Regions from separate parts of the Salinivibrio sp. SS2 genome, predicted to be linked through region 2. Evidence: predicted binding sites of a transcription regulator. Region 2 holds the regulator's gene; each other region holds the start of a gene.
What was found. The regulator PurR, encoded in region 2, represses purine synthesis genes. The targets are predictions, from matches to a motif close to TNANGNAAACGTTTNCNTNA.
Positions count from the first base shown of each region.

Region 1: the regulator PurR is predicted to act here: its motif matches at 4,046-4,065, upstream of guaB (IMP dehydrogenase).
Region 3: the regulator PurR is predicted to act here: its motif matches at 4,890-4,909, upstream of glpX (class II fructose-bisphosphatase).

Region 1 is NZ_MEBP01000124.1:51,351-57,190, forward strand. Features, by position in the region: gene bamB (outer membrane protein assembly factor BamB) at 1-527, shown strand, start outside; gene der (ribosome biogenesis GTPase Der) at 619-2,112, shown strand; gene xseA (exodeoxyribonuclease VII large subunit) at 2,515-3,879, opposite strand; gene guaB (IMP dehydrogenase) at 4,127-5,590, shown strand; gene guaA (glutamine-hydrolyzing GMP synthase) at 5,686-5,840, shown strand, end outside.
Region 2 is NZ_MEBP01000064.1:45,297-51,136, forward strand. Features, by position in the region: gene lpdA (dihydrolipoyl dehydrogenase) at 1-760, opposite strand, end outside; gene BGK46_RS05575 (TfoX/Sxy family DNA transformation protein) at 1,045-1,638, opposite strand; cyclic di-GMP riboswitch class I at 1,754-1,853, opposite strand; gene purR (HTH-type transcriptional repressor PurR) at 2,033-3,037, opposite strand; gene BGK46_RS05585 (heme ABC transporter ATP-binding protein) at 3,298-4,074, opposite strand; gene BGK46_RS05590 (FecCD family ABC transporter permease) at 4,071-5,108, opposite strand; gene BGK46_RS05595 (heme/hemin ABC transporter substrate-binding protein) at 5,108-5,840, opposite strand, start outside.
Region 3 is NZ_MEBP01000128.1:9,389-15,228, reverse strand. Features, by position in the region: gene BGK46_RS15685 (tRNA (cytidine(34)-2'-O)-methyltransferase) at 1-245, shown strand, start outside; gene tpiA (triose-phosphate isomerase) at 296-1,063, opposite strand; gene BGK46_RS15675 (5-carboxymethyl-2-hydroxymuconate Delta-isomerase) at 1,324-1,683, shown strand; gene BGK46_RS15670 (DUF3135 domain-containing protein) at 1,735-2,076, opposite strand; gene BGK46_RS15665 (ferredoxin--NADP reductase) at 2,315-3,058, opposite strand; gene BGK46_RS15660 (helix-turn-helix transcriptional regulator) at 3,068-3,688, opposite strand; gene glpX (class II fructose-bisphosphatase) at 3,818-4,825, opposite strand; gene zapB (cell division protein ZapB) at 5,128-5,370, shown strand; gene rraA (ribonuclease E activity regulator RraA) at 5,422-5,840, opposite strand, start outside.

The sequences.
Region 1 (5,840 bases), on a different contig from region 2:
CGATGATCCAAGATGGTCGCTCGCTCTGGCAAATTCCGATTGCCACGCCGAAAGGGGCGACCGAAATTGATCGTCTGGTCGATGTGGATGCCACTCCGGTGATTGAAGGCGACCGCCTGTACGCGGTGGGGTATAATGGTCAATTGGTGTCGATTGATTTGCGCTCTGGCCAAGCGGCGTGGAAGCGTGATTTTTCGACAGCGACAGACTTTATGGTTGCGGGCAACACCGTTTATCTAATTGATGATAAAGACGATGTCGTGGCATTGGATGCGCGCAACGGCCTAGAAAAATGGCGTAACACTGAACTGGAATACCGGATTCTCACGCCACCTTCGGCGAGCAGTGGTTACATCATGGTGGGTGACAGCCAAGGTTATTTGCACTGGCTTGATCCACAAACCGGTGAGTTTGTTGCTCAGCAGTCACTGGAAGGCAATGGCATCGCCGTTGCGCCAGTACAAACGGATAACGGCTATATTGTGATCACACGTGATGGTCAAATGAGAAAACTGACCATCGAGTAGAATTAGCCAACATAACTATTTTGGGCTCCTGACTGCTCTGACAGTGAGGAGCCTTGTTCATTGATAAGAGAATGAAAGAGAAGAGGTCTACATGATTCCTGTTATTGCCCTTGTAGGGCGCCCGAACGTGGGGAAATCGACGCTCTTTAATCGTCTAACCCGCACGCGTGATGCGCTAGTAGCGGACTTTCCGGGACTGACCAGGGATCGAAAATACGGTAAAGCGATGCTGGGTGAACATGAGTTCATCGTAATCGATACCGGCGGTATTGATGGCACCGAGGAAGGCGTAGAAACCAAAATGGCCGAGCAGTCTTTGGCCGCCATTGAAGAAGCAGACGTTGTCCTGTTTATGGTTGATGGTCGTGTGGGTTTAACCCCGGCCGACCAAGAGATTGCACAGCATATTCGCACCCGAGAAAAAACATCTTTCTTGGTGGTGAATAAGGTCGACGGGATGGATCCGGACACCGCCGCGTCTGACTTTTGGCAATTAGGCATGGACAACATGTACCAAATTGCGGCCGCACATGGTCGCGGTGTAAGTACCTTGATCAACCGTGCGCTGATGCCGTTCGCGGAACAAGCTAAAGAAGACCAAGAAGCTGGCTTGGTTGATCTCACCGGTGAGGATGATATCGAGCCGGTAGACGAAACCACCATGACCGAAGAGGAAGCGGAAAACGAGTACGCCCGCCTTCAAGCCCAGCCGATTAAAATCGGCATTATTGGCCGTCCAAATGTGGGTAAATCGACCCTAACCAACCGCATGCTCGGCGAGGAGCGCGTGGTGGTTTACGATATGCCGGGCACCACACGCGACTCTATCTACATTCCTATGGAGCGTGATGGACGCGAATACGTGATGATTGACACCGCCGGTGTACGACGTCGTAAGCGCGTGACGGATAAAGTCGAGAAGTTCTCGGTCATCCAAACCCTTAAAGCGATTGAAGACGCCAATGTGGTGTTGCTGGTGATTGATGCGCGCGAAAACATCTCTGACCAAGACTTAAGCCTACTGGGCTTTGCCTTGAATGCCGGACGCTCGATTGTGCTGGCAGTTAACAAGTGGGATGGATTGGATAGCGAAGTGAAAGAGCGCGTCAAATCAGAGCTCGACCGCCGTCTTGGTTTTGTCGACTTTGCGCGTGTTCATTTTATATCTGCCCTGCATGGTACGGGGGTGGGTCACTTGTTTGAGTCGATTCAAGAAGCCTATGAGTCAGCGACTAAGCGTGTAGGCACATCGATGCTGACGCGCATCATGAAGATGGCGCAGGACGACCACCAACCGCCGATGATTCGAGGTCGCCGAGTGAAGCTGAAATATGCACACGCCGGGGGTTATAACCCACCGATTGTGGTGATTCACGGTAACTTGGTCAATGAACTTCCGGACTCCTACAAGCGCTATTTAATGAACTACTATCGCCGGACGCTCGATATTATGGGCACCCCGATTAAGATCCAGTTCCAGAATAGTGAAAACCCGTATGAAGGGAAGAAAGAGAAGCTGACGCTTTCTCAGTCCAGACAGCGCAAGCGCTTGATGGATATGGTGAAAAACCGAAACAAAAAATAATGACTCGCCCAGCCATCGCGCTGGGCTTTTTTTGATCTTCTTTGTCGCTCTATGATCCTTTTCATGATCTTTTGCGGAAATAAAGTGATCTAAATCACATTAAAATGCAGGTTACAGTCAGTGAAACGATCCGCTGTCATACCGCGCTAGGCGGGTTTTTGAGCGGTGAGAATTCAACCATCACCTGACGCTATTCTCTTTTCATTAATTCTGGATCACGTCCAAAATAGATGCCTAGATAGTTTTTTATATCGCTTAAAATCCAAATGCAGAACATGTAACTTATGCTTTCGGGAAGTGTATTGATAAATATTCTTTTTAGGGTAGGAAGCTGATCAAGGGGCATTAACCCCTCGATCAGGCGATCACAATCAGATCAGAAAGAAGTCGGTTGCGCAGAGGTTAATCCTGCGTGGGGGAGACAGAAGCGGGTGCAAGCGCGGTGACCGTACTTGTGATGTCACCCTCACGCAGATGGGTATGTAGTGTTTGACCCACGCTAAGCTGATCGGTCTGGGTCACCACTTTGCCATCGTCCGTACGCGTGATGGAATAACCTCGGGTTAGGGTGGCCAGTGGGCTAACGGCATCTAAGGTTGCCATCAGGGTATGCAACCGCTGTTGTGCGTGCTGCAAGTGAGCGTCCATGGCGTGATTAAGACGCTGCTCAAGCTGGCTCACATGCCCTTGCTGGCGATGAATGGTGTGGATTGGCGTTGCACGCTGCAATCGGCCGTCCAACTGGTTACATTGCGCCTGAGCGCGACGAATTTTGGTCATCATCGCCTGTTGCATGCGCCGTTGTAGCTCATCTAATCGCTGGCTTTGCTGTTGTAAGCGCGTGCGCGGATGCTGGTGGGACAAACGGTGCGACAATTGGGTGAGATGGCGTTGTTGACGATAAAGCACATCGGCCATCGCGCGACTGAGTGCCTGCTCGCGTTGCTGGTATTGCTGAAGCCGATAACTCAGATCGCGGCTAACCAGCTCCGCAGCAGCTGAAGGGGTTGGGGCGCGCATGTCAGCGACAAAATCAGCAATGGTCACATCCACCTCGTGGCCCACCGCACTGACGATAGGAATTGTGCTGGCCGCGATAGTACGAGCGACGATTTCCTCATTAAAACACCAGAGATCTTCTAGCGACCCCCCGCCACGACCGACAATCAAAACATCGCACTCTGCACGGCTATTGGCACGACCAATGGCTTGCGCGATGCTGACCGCGGCATCGCGCCCTTGCACCAGCGTAGGATAAATAACAACGGGTAGGCTAGGATCGCGCCGTTTGAGCACATGCAGAATATCATGCAAGGCAGCGCCGGTTTTGGAGGTAATAATGCCAATACGGCGTGGTTGAGCGGGTAACGGCTTTTTCTCGCTTTGAGCAAAAAGCCCTTGGGCCGCAAGCGTTTGCTTACGTTGCTCAAACTCTTGTTGTAACCGCCCATCCCCTTCAGGTTGCATGCTTTCGAGGATCAACTGATAGTCACCGCGTGGCTCATACAAGGACACTCGGGCGCGGACTAACACCTGGTCGCCATTTTTCGGTTTGAAGGTAACACGACGGTTGTTACCGCGGAACATGGCACATTTCACTTGGCTTTGGTTATCTTTTAGCGATAAATACCAATGCCCCGAGACTGCGGCGGTAAAATTGGAAATCTCCCCGCTTAACCAGACAATGCCGATATCGCGCTCAAGACACAGCCGAACTTCGGCATTCAGCCGAGACACCGTCAAAATGTTGCGATTGTTTGTGCTCACGTCGCCAACCTTTTTCATTCACCTGCACGCATACTACCTGTCTGGTTTGAGGATGCCAATTGCTAAGCGTATGCCATGCGTGAGTGGGCGTTTTCACCCGAAGTGATTGAATATTAAGCGCCTAAAATCAAAGACACCAATAAATGAAAATTCTCAGTAAAAACCTGTAGCCAAACGTTTGCGCTATACGTATAATGCTGCGGCAATATTTTGTTCCCCTTCACAAATTTTGGTGTGAGATATTGCAATGCTGAGAATCGCGAAAGAAGCGCTAACCTTTGACGATGTACTCCTCGTCCCTGCCCATTCCACTGTTCTTCCGAACACTGCGGATCTGCGAACCCAACTGACTCGTTCTATTAGCCTGAACATCCCTGTTTTATCAGCAGCGATGGATACGGTGACAGAAGCCCGTCTGGCGATTGCACTTGCGCAAGAAGGTGGCCTTGGTTTTATCCACAAAAACATGACCATTGAACAGCAAGCTGAGCAAGTTCGCTTGGTTAAAATTTACGAAGCGGGCATGGTCACAAACCCTGTGACAGTGACGCCAGAAATGACCATTGCGGATGTGAAAGCACTCACCGAACGCAACGGTTTCGCCGGCTATCCAGTGGTTAACGCACAAAAAGAGCTTGTCGGCATTATCACCGGCCGTGATGTACGTTTTGTGTCTGACTTGAGCAAGCGTGTTGATGAAGTGATGACGCCGAAGTCGCGCTTAGCCACGGTGCAAGAAGGTGCCGATCGAGAACAAGTTCAGCAAATGATGCAGCAACACCGCGTGGAAAAAATCTTGGTCGTCAATCAAGACCACCACCTAAGCGGCATGATCACCGCAAAAGACTTCCAGAAAGCAGAAAGCAAACCAAACGCCTGTAAAGACGAGCAAGGCCGTCTGCGCGTGGGTGCCGCCGTCGGTGCTGGCGCGGGCAATGAAGAGCGTGTGGCCGCCTTGGTGGAAGCCGGTGTTGACGTTCTTTTGATTGACTCATCACATGGCCACTCTGAAGGCGTGTTACAACGCATTCGTGATACACGCGCCGCGTATCCAAACCTGCAAATCGTAGGGGGGAACGTTGCCACGGCAGACGGTGCTCGTGCCCTGATTGAAGCTGGTGTTGATGCCGTTAAAGTAGGGATTGGTCCAGGGTCGATTTGTACCACCCGTATTGTGACCGGGGTTGGCGTACCACAAATTACTGCTATCAGTGATGCAGCAGCGGTTGCGCAGGAATATGGTATTCCGGTCATTGCTGACGGTGGCATTCGCTTCTCGGGCGATATGTGTAAAGCGATTGCCGCTGGCGCATCCTGCGTGATGGTTGGCTCCATGCTGGCAGGAACGGAAGAATCACCGGGTGAAGTTGAGCTTTACCAAGGCCGCGCTTACAAATCGTACCGTGGTATGGGATCGGTGGGCGCGATGTCAAAAGGCTCATCTGACCGTTACTTCCAAAGCGACAATGCTGCCGACAAATTGGTCCCAGAAGGCATTGAAGGCCGCGTAGACTACAAAGGCATGATGAAAGAAATCATTCACCAACAAATGGGCGGTTTGCGTTCATGCATGGGTCTGACTGGCTCTGCCACCATCAACGATTTACGCACCAAAGCGCAATTTGTTCGCGTGACTGGCGCGGGCATGAAAGAGTCACACGCTCACGATGTGACCATCACTAAAGAAGCGCCTAACTATCGCCTCGGATAATGTATGGCGGTGTGGCTTAAGGGTCACACCGCTTTCTATTCGTCCAAGAGGGCTGACAACGCCCCTTTGTTCCACTTAATTGAGAAAGCCAGATAATGACCAAAAACATTCATGCTCAACGTATTTTGATCCTCGACTTTGGCTCCCAGTACACGCAACTGATTGCACGTCGTGTCCGTGAAATCGGAGTGTATTGTGAGTTGTGGAGCTGGGATGTAGAAGAGCAAGATATCCGTGATTTTGCCCCTGA
Region 2 (5,840 bases):
AACTTGATACCAAGCCGCCTGCACCGGCACCAATCACTACCATATTGCGGTCAAACTGATGGGGCTTGTTCCAACCTTGATAGCGTTTACGACGTGTGATCCAAGCCATGACCCACTTTGCCAGCAGTGGGAAGATACCCAGTAAGGCGAGTGAGCCAAGCACCGAGGGTGACACCACGTCGCCGAGTGCGTCGATTTGGGCCAGTTGGGTCCCTGCATTCACGTAGACTGCGGTACCCGGCAACATACCGAGCTGACTGACCCAATAGAAGGTGCGGGTTTTGAACGGGGTTAGCCCCATCACGAGGTTAATCAGAAAAAACGGGAAAATCGGGATCAGGCGGAGGGTCAACAGATACAAGCTACCGTCTTTCTCTATGCCGCGATTAATGGTATCGAGCTTATTGCCAAATTTGGCTTGGACCCAGTCGCGCAACATAAAGCGACTCACCAAGAAGGCGAGGGTGGCGCCAATCGAGCTAGCAAAGGAGACCAACACCAATGCCCACCAAAAGCCAAAGAGTGCCGCGCCCAATAAACTCGCCACTGCCGCACCCGGTAAGGACAGGGCGGTCATCACTACATAGCCGACAAAAAACACCAGGCTTGCGGTGGTCGCGTTTTCGATAATGTAATCATTCAATGCCACTTGTTGTGCTTTGGCGTTTTCAAGCGTGAGCCACTGGCTGAGATCTAAACTGAACCAAAGTGTTACAAGCGCCACCACCACTAAACCAAGCAATATCTTTTTTACTGGCATACTGTGTCTCGTCCGATAGTAAATGGGTCCCAGTTATTACTTTAGGTACTGTAGCTGAATTAACTGGCTGATTTGTCGGTTACATTGAGGAACTGTGTCCTTAATCGTACCTTTAACCAGACCCGACCGATCGCAAGAAACTTTCGTTTTATGTCTGAAATTAGTTTGAATGATGATTTATTGAGCATTTAGCGCGTTCAGAAAAAGCGACACCGCCTTAAAGGCGGTGTTGGACGCGAACATTGCTCACAAAAAAGGTAGAGAGGTATGGGGGGTGTGAGGAATTAATTTTCTAAATGTTGTAATAATTCTTGGCGACGTTGGGGTGGAACCACAGACCAATGCTTGCCAGTAATCGCACCTTCTAGTGACCACAGTAATTCCAAGCTTAGCTCTTTTTCATGCGCCGAGAGAAGAGCTTTATAGGCATTAACGGCACCTTGTTGCTGCAAATCTGCTGGAGATGTAATACCTGCTTTTTTCAGCATACGTTCGGTTGCCAGCCGTAAATTAGGTAGATCTTTTAATCTTGTTGGCGAAGTCCTGTTTTTCTCAGCTCGATCTCGCTTCGCTACTTCTAGGGCGTATTTTGCTTCTGACAATAACTTTTCTTCATCGTCCCACCATTCTTCTGGTATTGCAAAATACTTAGTTACAACTGGAAATCCTCTTTTCTTATACACGTAGGGCTCGAGGCCTTGTTGTTTTAATAGTGTTTCATTTTCTTTTCCGGCTCGTAAGTGGAGCTGGTTTTCTACGACTAAAACGAACATGGTATCGTCACAGAAAATACCGAATCCGCCAAACATTGAACGGGACTTAATGCTGCCAAATTTGGCAAATAACTTCATTGCATTCTTTAAAGCTGGTTTATCCATTTGATTAATATCTCGATGAATTACTAATGCCCAAAAAAGACGTCAAAATGTAACAAGGCAAAACCACAGAGTTGTCAACGATCTATCAAATAGTTGTCAGCTTCGATCATTAATTGTTGGCAACCCCGCTGCCATCAACTCCCAAACACTAGTGGAAGTTATTAGGCCGGTGGCTTTGCGTCCCATGCTTTCGCCATGGTTTGCCTTGTTCAAACGCTATTAAGCATATAATAATTAGACAGTGATGTCGTCCCAAGCAGCATTTAAAAATGTGATCTTAGTTCAAGAGGGCTGTAAATGATTAATGGCTAAGTGAAGGGTTCATCGAGTTGTCTCTCATTAGACACACCGTCTCACAAAGGAGACGGTGTGTCATAAAAGTGTAATAAAAACACTAATCTATGGTTTTAACTGATTGTCGACTCACTAGTGCAGGTTGCATTTCGAACACTTGCTGCTGAGTCTCGTTGTTGGCAATTCGCGCGAGCAAGAGCTTGACGGCCGTTTTGCCTAGACGGCGTTTGGGCTGGTGAATAGTTGTCAATGGTGGCGAGAAATACTCGGTGAGATCAATATTATCGTAACCAATCACCGATATATCATCTGGCACTTTCAAGCCGTGCTCGTTAAACGTACTAATCGCCGCTAATGCCATAATGTCATTAAAACAAAAGACAGCGGTCGGGCGGTCTGACATTGTCGCTAATTGCTTCGCGGCAATTTGCGCTTGATCGGCTTCGAAATCCGCCTCAATCAGCCAGTTTTCATTCACTGTAATGTTGGCTTCTTTTAACGCACGGAAATAACCGTTTAAGCGATGCTTACAGGTATTTTTATCCATTTGGCCGGAAATACAGCCAATTTTAGTATGTCCATTATCAATAAAGTGTTTGGTGGCAAGGTAACCGCCTAATTCAGCGTTATCTTCTATGCGGTCTGTATCGATATGGTGACTGCCCCAATCCATCACGACCATAGGCAGATCGCGTTTTTTTTCTAATAACAGCATCAAATCTTCGTTGAGATCAGAGCACACCACAATGAGTCCGTCGACGCGCTTTTCTGACAACATACGCAGGTAGTCGCGTTGCTTTTCAAGGTTTCCCTCGGTATTGCAGAGAATCAGTGTGTAGCCTTGCTTGTAGCAATAGTCTTCCACACCGTGAACAAGCTCGGCGAAAAAGGGGTTGGTGGATTTGGTCACCAGCATACCCAGTGTACGTGTTGTGTTGCATTTCAAGCTTCGCGCCACAGCACTTGGGGCGTAGTTTAACTCTTCAACCGCTTGCCATACTTTCTCAGTCGTCTTCTCTGCGACAAAGCGGGTTTTGTTTATCACGTGTGACACCGTCGTGGTCGATACACCGGCGAGACGCGCGACATCTTTAATCGTTGCCATCTTGATTCTTCTTTGTAGTAATGCGTAGGGATCGTTACTCGCGACCTTACAGAAAAACGCCGCTGTTCGTCAGCGGCGATGTCTTTCACAATCCCGGCACATCAGACGGTTGCGAAGGTAACGAATCCGATTTCATCCATTCTCATAGCTAATCGGTTGCGCTCTCAGTTTACTTAGGTTGGCGCACACTCGCAATTGGTCTGATCAGCGAAAATGGACCAACAGACGGTTTTGTGAGCCAGCTATGATGTATTTATCAATTAAGACACGATCAGTGGGCAGTCATGCTCCGGATGAGTCAGAACGGTCAGCGGGTATTGGTAGATGTCTGCCACTCTATCACTACTAAAACACTGCCACGGGTCGCCGGATAGGACGATTCGACCTGCTTTCAGAAAATGCAGTTGATCGGCGTATTGCGCCGCCAAATTCAGGTCGTGCAACACCAATAGCACTGTCATTCCTTGGTCAGCGAGTGCTCGACAGCGCTTTAGGGTGTAATGTTGATGGGTAATATCTAAGGCCGAAGTGGGTTCATCCAGCATCAGTATCGCTTGATCTGGTGCGGTTTGTGCTAGCTGTAATGACACGCGTGCCATGTGTACGCGTTGTTTTTCACCGCCAGATAAAATCGGATACGGTCGATGAGCAAGATGGCTAATATCCCATGCCGTTAGTTGCTCGTTAGCAAGGGCCGCGATCTGTTCTCGGTTTGCCTTTAGTGGTGTCGCCCCCATCTCGACTACTTCTTGCGCGGAGAATGCAAACGTGAGCCCGCTATGTTGGGGAAGGAAGGCAACTCGTCGGGCAAATTCTTCGCCTTGCCACTGGCTTTTTGGCTGTTGCCAAAACTGCACACTGCCATGCTGATGTTTGTCGCTAATCAATTGCTTTAACAGTGTACTTTTCCCCGCACCATTCGGCCCGAGTAAAACGTGTAACTGGCCGGCAGTAAAGGCGAGATCAATCTCGCTTAGCAGTTGACGGCCGTTAAGCGCATAGCTGAGCTTGGAGATTTGAAGGGCAGAATCTGTCATTCGTGAACCACTGCTTTTCGTTGTTGAATAAGAAGCCATAAAAAGAAAGGAGCACCCATTAAGGCGGTAATAATGCCAACAGGCAATTCGGCGGGGGCGACAATGACACGGGCAACAATATCGGCCAAGGTCAGTAACAGGGCACCAAGAATGGCTGATAAGGGCACCAGTGTGCGATGATCCGGACCGGCAATTAAACGTCCAATGTGTGGGATCACTAGACCCACAAAGCCGATAAGACCGGCAGCACTTACCGCAATGCCCATTCCCGCCGCGGTCACAACAATGAGTAGGCGTTTTAAATGGTGTACATCAATGCCCAAATACGCCGCTTCGTTTTCACCGAGCAAAAGGGCATTTAAGTGGCGTGCGCGCTGGTAGGCAAACACCGTGAGTAAGCATGCAGCGATGCCAGTGAGAACAATTTGTCCCCAAGTCGCACCGGTCAGTGACCCCATCGACCAAAGGGCGATGTCTCGTAACGTTTGGTTATCCGCCACATAGTTAATCAAACCTAATGCAGCGCCGGACAATGCACTGATCGCAATGCCCGCTAGCAACATGATGGTCACCGAACTGCCCATGGCCGTTGTGCCAATTCTGTATACAAATAGGGTTGCCAGTAGTGCACCGATAAACGCAAAGGCAGGCACCGAAAACACAAAGCTGGCCTCGATACTGCCCCAAGAGAGCAATAGCAAGCCCAGTGCGCCTCCTAATGATGCGCCGCCAGAGACACCGATAATACCCGGGTCAGCGAGAGGGTTGCGGAAAAGCCCCTGCATCAAAGTGCCGCAAACGGCGAGCAATGCACCGATAAAAATACACAGCAAGGTTCGAGGTAATCGAACTTGTTGAACGATGGCGAGTACATGCGGCTCAACATTGTCATGCCAAGGGGTTAAGCTCTGTAAACTGGTCAGCCAGCCAAGTTGCCATTGTCCCACCGCGATAGACGTTATCCCTACGACGACAAGTGCAACGATGAGCGCTGGAAAAACATGCGACTGTGAGGATCGAAAAGACGCTTGCATTAGTCGTTCTCTCCAACGACGGTGCGCTGAATACGAATGGCTTCATCCAGTGATTTCAGGCTAAGACCTCCCACTAACACACTGCCGTCAATTGGAATAATACGCTGCTGTTGGAATGCGCGCGTGGCATTGAGTAAAGGCACGGCATCAGCGAGTCCTTCAATACCACCTAGCTGGTCGAGAGAACGTTGCATGACCAAGATAAAGTCCGGATCAAAGCCCAGTAACGCTTCTGGCGACAGTGGTTTATAGCTACTGAGCGCCGTGGCGGCAGGGTTAGTCGCACCCATCAGCGACAACAAGGTATCCGGTGAGGTATTGGCACCCGCGACACTGGCAGGACGTCCTTGGTGAACCAGAAGAAACACGCCTTTGAGCGCGGTTTTGGGGGCATGCGCTTTTAATGTCGCAATCTTGGTGTCTATGTCGGTCAGTAACTCTGCGGCTTTGGACTCTGTGTGGGTGAGACTCGCGACTTTTTCAATCCGTGTTTTGAGTGTCTCGACGCTGGGTTCACTAGACAGTCGAGCCACGGTTACCCCTGACGCTTCGATTTTCTCCAAAACCGGGGTAGGGCCCATTTCATCTGAGCCTACGACTAGAGTCGGTGATAAAGACAGCACACCTTCGACGGCGAGCTGGCGATGATAGCCGACATTCGGCACGTCTTTATTCGGTAGATGGCTGGTGACATCAATGCCAACTATCTGTTCTGTTGCACCTAATTCAACC
Region 3 (5,840 bases), on a different contig from region 2:
GGATCTTTGCGTGTACCACCAAAGCCACCCAGTTTCACACTGAGGCGACGTTTGCGGATGGTGATGTGTTGTTGTTTGGGCCAGAAACGCGCGGCTTGCCTGATGCGTTGATCCAAGCATTGCCAGACGCGCAGCGGTTGCGCATTCCCATGCAGCCAGAGGCACGTAGCCTAAACCTGTCTAATGCCGTGGCCATTATTGGCTATGAAGCGTGGCGGCAATTAGGGTTTGCCGGCGCACAATAAAAAACGTCCCCAGGTTGGGGACGTTTTGTTAGACGTTTAGCGTCAGTCGCTTACGCTTTTTTCGCGTCAGCCGCTGCTTTAGCGATAGCGGCAAAGCCCGCTGCGTCAAGCGCGGCACCGCCAACTAGCGCGCCGTCGATATCCGGCATCGCGAATAGCTCTGCAGCATTTCCTGCTTTTACTGAGCCGCCGTACTGAATCACAACCTTGCTTGCGACGTCTTCGCTGTAAGACGCAATGTGCTTACGAATGGCCGCGTGGATTTCTTGAGCCTGTTCTGCCGTCGCAGCTTTACCAGTACCGATCGCCCAAATAGGTTCATAGGCAATGATCGCACCGTTCAGCGCTTCAACACCTTGTGATTGGATCACTGCGTCAAGCTGACGTGCACAGACAGCAAGGGTTTCGCCCGCTTCGTTTTGTGCTTCGGACTCACCGATACAAAGTACTGGCGTGAGGCCATTTTCTTTCAAGAAAGCGAATTTCTGCGCGACAAATTCGTCAGATTCTTGGTGATATTCACGACGCTCTGAGTGGCCGATAATAATATGGGTGGCACCAAAGTCTTTCAGCATCTCTGCAGAGATATCACCGGTGAATGCGCCGCTGTTGTGTGTGTCGACGTTTTGCGCACCAAGCTTAATGGCGCTGTCTGCCAGCAGTTGTTCGGCTTGAGCCAAATACATGACCGGTGGCGCAACAGCAACGTCTACACCTTCCACGCCTTTAAGTTCAGCGTTCAGGCCGTTAAGCAGTTCAGTGACCATGGCTTTGCTGCCATTGAGTTTCCAGTTACCCATTACCAATGGACGGCGCATAGGAATTCCTCCGCGGTTTAGTTGATTTGAAGTCAAAAGATGTAAAGAAGGTAGTCTATTGTAGCGCGGCCTTCTCTGTTTAAAATCATAGAATGGCGAGAATGCCTTCGTTTTTACGCGTTTTATTGGCAAAAGTGAACCGCTAAGTAGTAAATTTTCATCATTTTGTGGCACGTCTGGCCAGTGAACTGTGATGGTCTCGCTAGAGTGGTGGTGAAAAATCCGGCACCATAGCCTTTCTCAATGACAAGGAGTGTGTGATGCCGCATTTAATCATGGAATACACAGAATCGGTTTCTGAACGAGTGAACATCGATCAGGTGGTGGAGGCCTTACATCAAGCCGCCATCGCCAGTGAGGTGTTTGAGCCGGCGGCGCTAAAGTCGCGAGCCGTGCCCTGCGGCGTATGGCGGGTTGGAGAACAAGCAGACCGTGGCGATTTTATTCATGTCGAATTTCGCTTGCTCGATGGGCGAACGGTGGCGCAAAAGCAAGCCATTAGCCAAGCGCTGGTTGACGTGTTATCCCGTCATGCTAGTCACGTGAGCAGTTTAACGGTTGAAATTCGTGATATGGAAACCAAAAGCTACAGCAAGCGGGTCGCGTCGGCTGTGGTTTAACCGATGGTAAGGCGGTAACGGGTGGACGTTCCACCCGAGCCGATTTGGGCGTTATTCGCTTGCGCGTGCGCTTTGGCGTGCGGCTTGGCCGACGCGAAAGTCCATGATTTCAGCGTTGTGGCTACGTAGCGATTCGGGTGATTCAAAGGCGGTGGCAAAGCGTGAGTATTGCTTTGACAGCGCTTGAAATAACATCACGTTTACGTGCAGTGGGTTTTTGCCATGTTCTATCACGCGGTTGATGTGGCTTAGCATGGCGTGGAGCTGTGGTTGCGTGGCATGTGAGGCATTGGCAATCACTTCTTCACTCATCTTGAGGCGCAAAGCTTCTAAAGCTTTTGGATCGGACTGAGCCAAAGCGGCCAGTTCATCAAAAGAAGGTAGCGTCTTCATAAGTTACTCCTTTGTACGCCGTCGGTCAGATGACCGCATTACCAAGGCGTATGAATAACTATGAGTCGGGGGCGTGGGGGGATCAAATTCAGGGTGTCTGAGTCACTTGGCGCTCTGAATGGGAAAGCAGACTGTGGCACAAACAATCCCCTGAAAAATGACCGCTTTTTAGTGCTTATTTTTAACCATAAAAATACAACGGGTTACCGTATGCACCCCAGCAAAGGGGCGCAACGACTTACCAATAGTGCTCGGTAGTAATGTTACCGGGCTTACGGCGTAGGTTTTTGCTTAATCCTTTGCCTTCCAAAATGCTCTTCACTTCTTTGACCATCGCCGGGTTCCCGCACAGCATCACTTGACTATGGTCGGGCTGAAGAGGTAGCCCAACCACACGTTCGAGCAAGCCATCTTCCAACGCATGGGTGATCCGTCCAGAAAGGGCGCCCGCGGTGGGCTCGCGACTCACGAACGGTTGCACGACTAACTGATCGGGGTATTTTTCTTGCAGTGCGTTGATGCGTGCTTGATAGGTCAGATCCGCCGCGAATCTTACCGCATGCACCAAGATAACCTTTCTAAACCGTGACCAAACATCCCCTTGCTCCATAATCGACAGATAAGGACCAATGGCGGTACCGGTGGCGAGCATCCACAAATGTTGGCCTTGCGGCACTTCATCCAAGGTGAAGTAGCCCGCGGGATCTTTGGTGATCATCACGGTTTCACCCGGCTCTAGCGCATGCAGTCGCGGCGACATGAGTCCATCGGCGACACGTGTGGCATAGACTTCGTGATACTTACTTTGAGGAGGGTTAACAAACGAGTAGGCGCGTTGAATGAGTTTACCGTCGATCTCCATCCCCAGTTTTGTAAACTGGCCGGCGGTAAAGGGTTCAATAGGGGCGGATAACACCAGGCTGAAGAGATCCTTCGTCCAATGTTGGTTCTCCACAACTTCAGCCTTGATCCAAGTGGCCATATTACCTCCTCACGTCTTTTCTCCGATTCGATATGTACAGCGACGTTGCCCGGACACGATGTGCTCTTCGCGCTCGATACGGTAAGCATTACCTAAAAGGCGTTGAAATAATTGTATTTCTGAACGGCAAAGCGCCGGACACGTTTTGGCTGCGTGGCAGATAGGGCAGTGATGTTCAATCAATATGTAGTCGGCGCCATCCTGTTGGAGCTCGGCCATATACCCCTCGCTCTCTCTAAGATACGCCAAGGTTTGCAATTTAGCCTCTAAATTATCGCAATCTTTTAGTGCATCTTGATATTGCGCAAGGGTTCGCGCTTCTCGTTGCGCGATCACTTTTTCGACGCCCTGCTCGCCAAACACGTCTTGGACGGAGTCAATCAAGGTGATCGACAGATCGTTATGACTGTCTGCAAAACGGCTATGACCACTGGCGGTGAGCGACCAGTGGCGGGTGGGGCGACCCACTTTGGCGCGCACATCTTCGAAATCAACCAGCCCGTCTCGCTCAAGGCTCTGTAAGTGTTGGCGCACGCCCATCGTGGTCATCCCCAGCGATTGCGCGAGGGTTTTTGCGCTGACACTGCCTTCTCGTTTAAGGGTATCGAGAATGCGATCGGTAGACTTGATGGTAGTGATAGTGATTACCCCAATACGCTGCCCAGCAGCACACAACTAAATAAAGCAAAGTGTTTATAAAAGGGTAATCGAAATCAATCCACTTGACCAGTCAGGGCAGCACATTGGCTGCCCGCTGAGTTATAAGATGTGATGCTTGATGGCGTCGTCTTTACGGCTTAAATAGTGGGTCGAGCGGATGCGGCGTATGGTACGACATTGACCGCGTACCACCAGGGTTTCTGTGGTGGCCAGATCGCCTTGACGACTAATGCCATCTAGCAAGTCCCCTTTGGTGATCCCAGTGGCGGCAAAGACAACGTTATCGCTGCTTGCCATGTCGGACAACGTCAGTACTTGGTGGGCTTGGATCCCCATTTCTTGGCAACGGGCTAATTCTTGCTCACCAAAAGCGCGGTTCTCTGGGGTATCGTTTTTGACTTCGTGGCGAGGGAGCAAACGTCCTTGCATGTCGCCGCCTAGGGCGCGAATAACGGCGGCTGACACCACACCTTCCGGCGCACCGCCAATGCCGACCATCACATCTACTTCGCTTTCAGGCATGCAGGTAAGAATTGAGGCGGCCACGTCGCCATCGGGAAAGGCGAAAACTCGGATCCCGCGTTGCTGCATAGTGGCGATGATCGCGTCATGACGAGGCTTTGCCAAGGTGGCGACGACCAGCGTATCTAGGGTTTTGCCTAGGGCGATGGCGATATTTTCTAAGTTCTCGAGCAGGGGCTTGTGCAGGTCAATGGCACCTTTGGCGCCCGGTCCCACTACCAGTTTCTCCATGTACATATCCGGCGCTTTTAAAAAGCTACCTTTCTCGCCGGCGGCCAGTACCGCCAGGGCATTCGCTTGCCCCATGGCCGTCATGCGTGTGCCTTCAATCGGATCGACGGCAATATCGACCGCGTCGCCGCCCAAGCCGACTTGTTCACCGATATAGAGCATCGGCGCGTCGTCTATTTCGCCCTCGCCAATCACAATTTCACCATCAATCTCGGTGAGGTTCAGTAAGGTACGCATCACGGCAACGGCTGCACCATCCGCTGCATTTTTATCGCCACGGCCCAGCCATTTATAACCGGCAAGGGCGGCGCCTTCGGTGACACGAGAGAAAGCCAGTGCGAGATCGCGTTTCATGAGTACTCCAAGATAAAAGCCACAAAAACTGGTCAGCCCAGTGAGCGCGCGCCAGTTTACCAGAAATAGAAAACGTTTGCGTACGCCTGTGAGCAGAGGATATGTGGAAATACACGTCAGGCGGATCAGGAATAACACCAAATATGCTGGATTTTTGTGCACTTGTGCGTTGGCAAGGCGCGAGAACAGTGGCAGTCTAGCGTGCGCTCGGTACAATAACAGCGGGGTGCACAATCACGTTGCACGGGTTGCTGCTGATGTCAGTAGTAACGGGATCAATCGTCAGAAATAAGGTGGCCTTGATGTCATTGGAAGTATTAGAACAACTCGAAGCAAAAGTACAAATGGCGGTGGATACCATTTCGCTGCTGCAAATGGAAATCGAAGAGCTGAAAGAAAAGAATGACGCGCTAGAGCGTGATGCAGCCTCGGTGAAAGAAAGCCGTGAAAGCCTCGAGCAAGAAAACGCCAAACTGCGTGAAGAGCAAGAAGCGTGGCAAAACCGTATTCGTAGCTTGCTGGGCAAGATTGAGAACGTCGAATAAACAAAAACAGAGCCGATTGGCTCTGTTTTTCTATCTGGGTGAGGCGACGTATTAGTCGTCGTCTTCCTCGTCATCAACGTCGACGCTATCCATGGTGAGCGCGTCGGGTGAGAGGATCACGCCGGTTGTATCTGCATAGACATGATCGTCCGGGAGGAAAGTCACACCGCCAAAGTTGACGGGAACGTCGGTTTCCCCTGTGCCTTGTTCATCCGCGCCGACCGGAATCGATGCCAGTGCTTGAATACCGATATCAATCTCATCAATGGTGTCAACATCACGGACGCAGCCATACACAATCATACCTGCCCAATCGTTATCAGCAGCAAGCTGTGCAATTTCGCCATCAATCAACGCACGGCGCAGTGAGCCACCGCCATCAATCAACATGATCCGTTGCTGACCGTCTTGTTCAGCAAGCTCGCGGATAAGGCCATTATCCTCAAAGCATTTAACGGTTGTAATCTGGC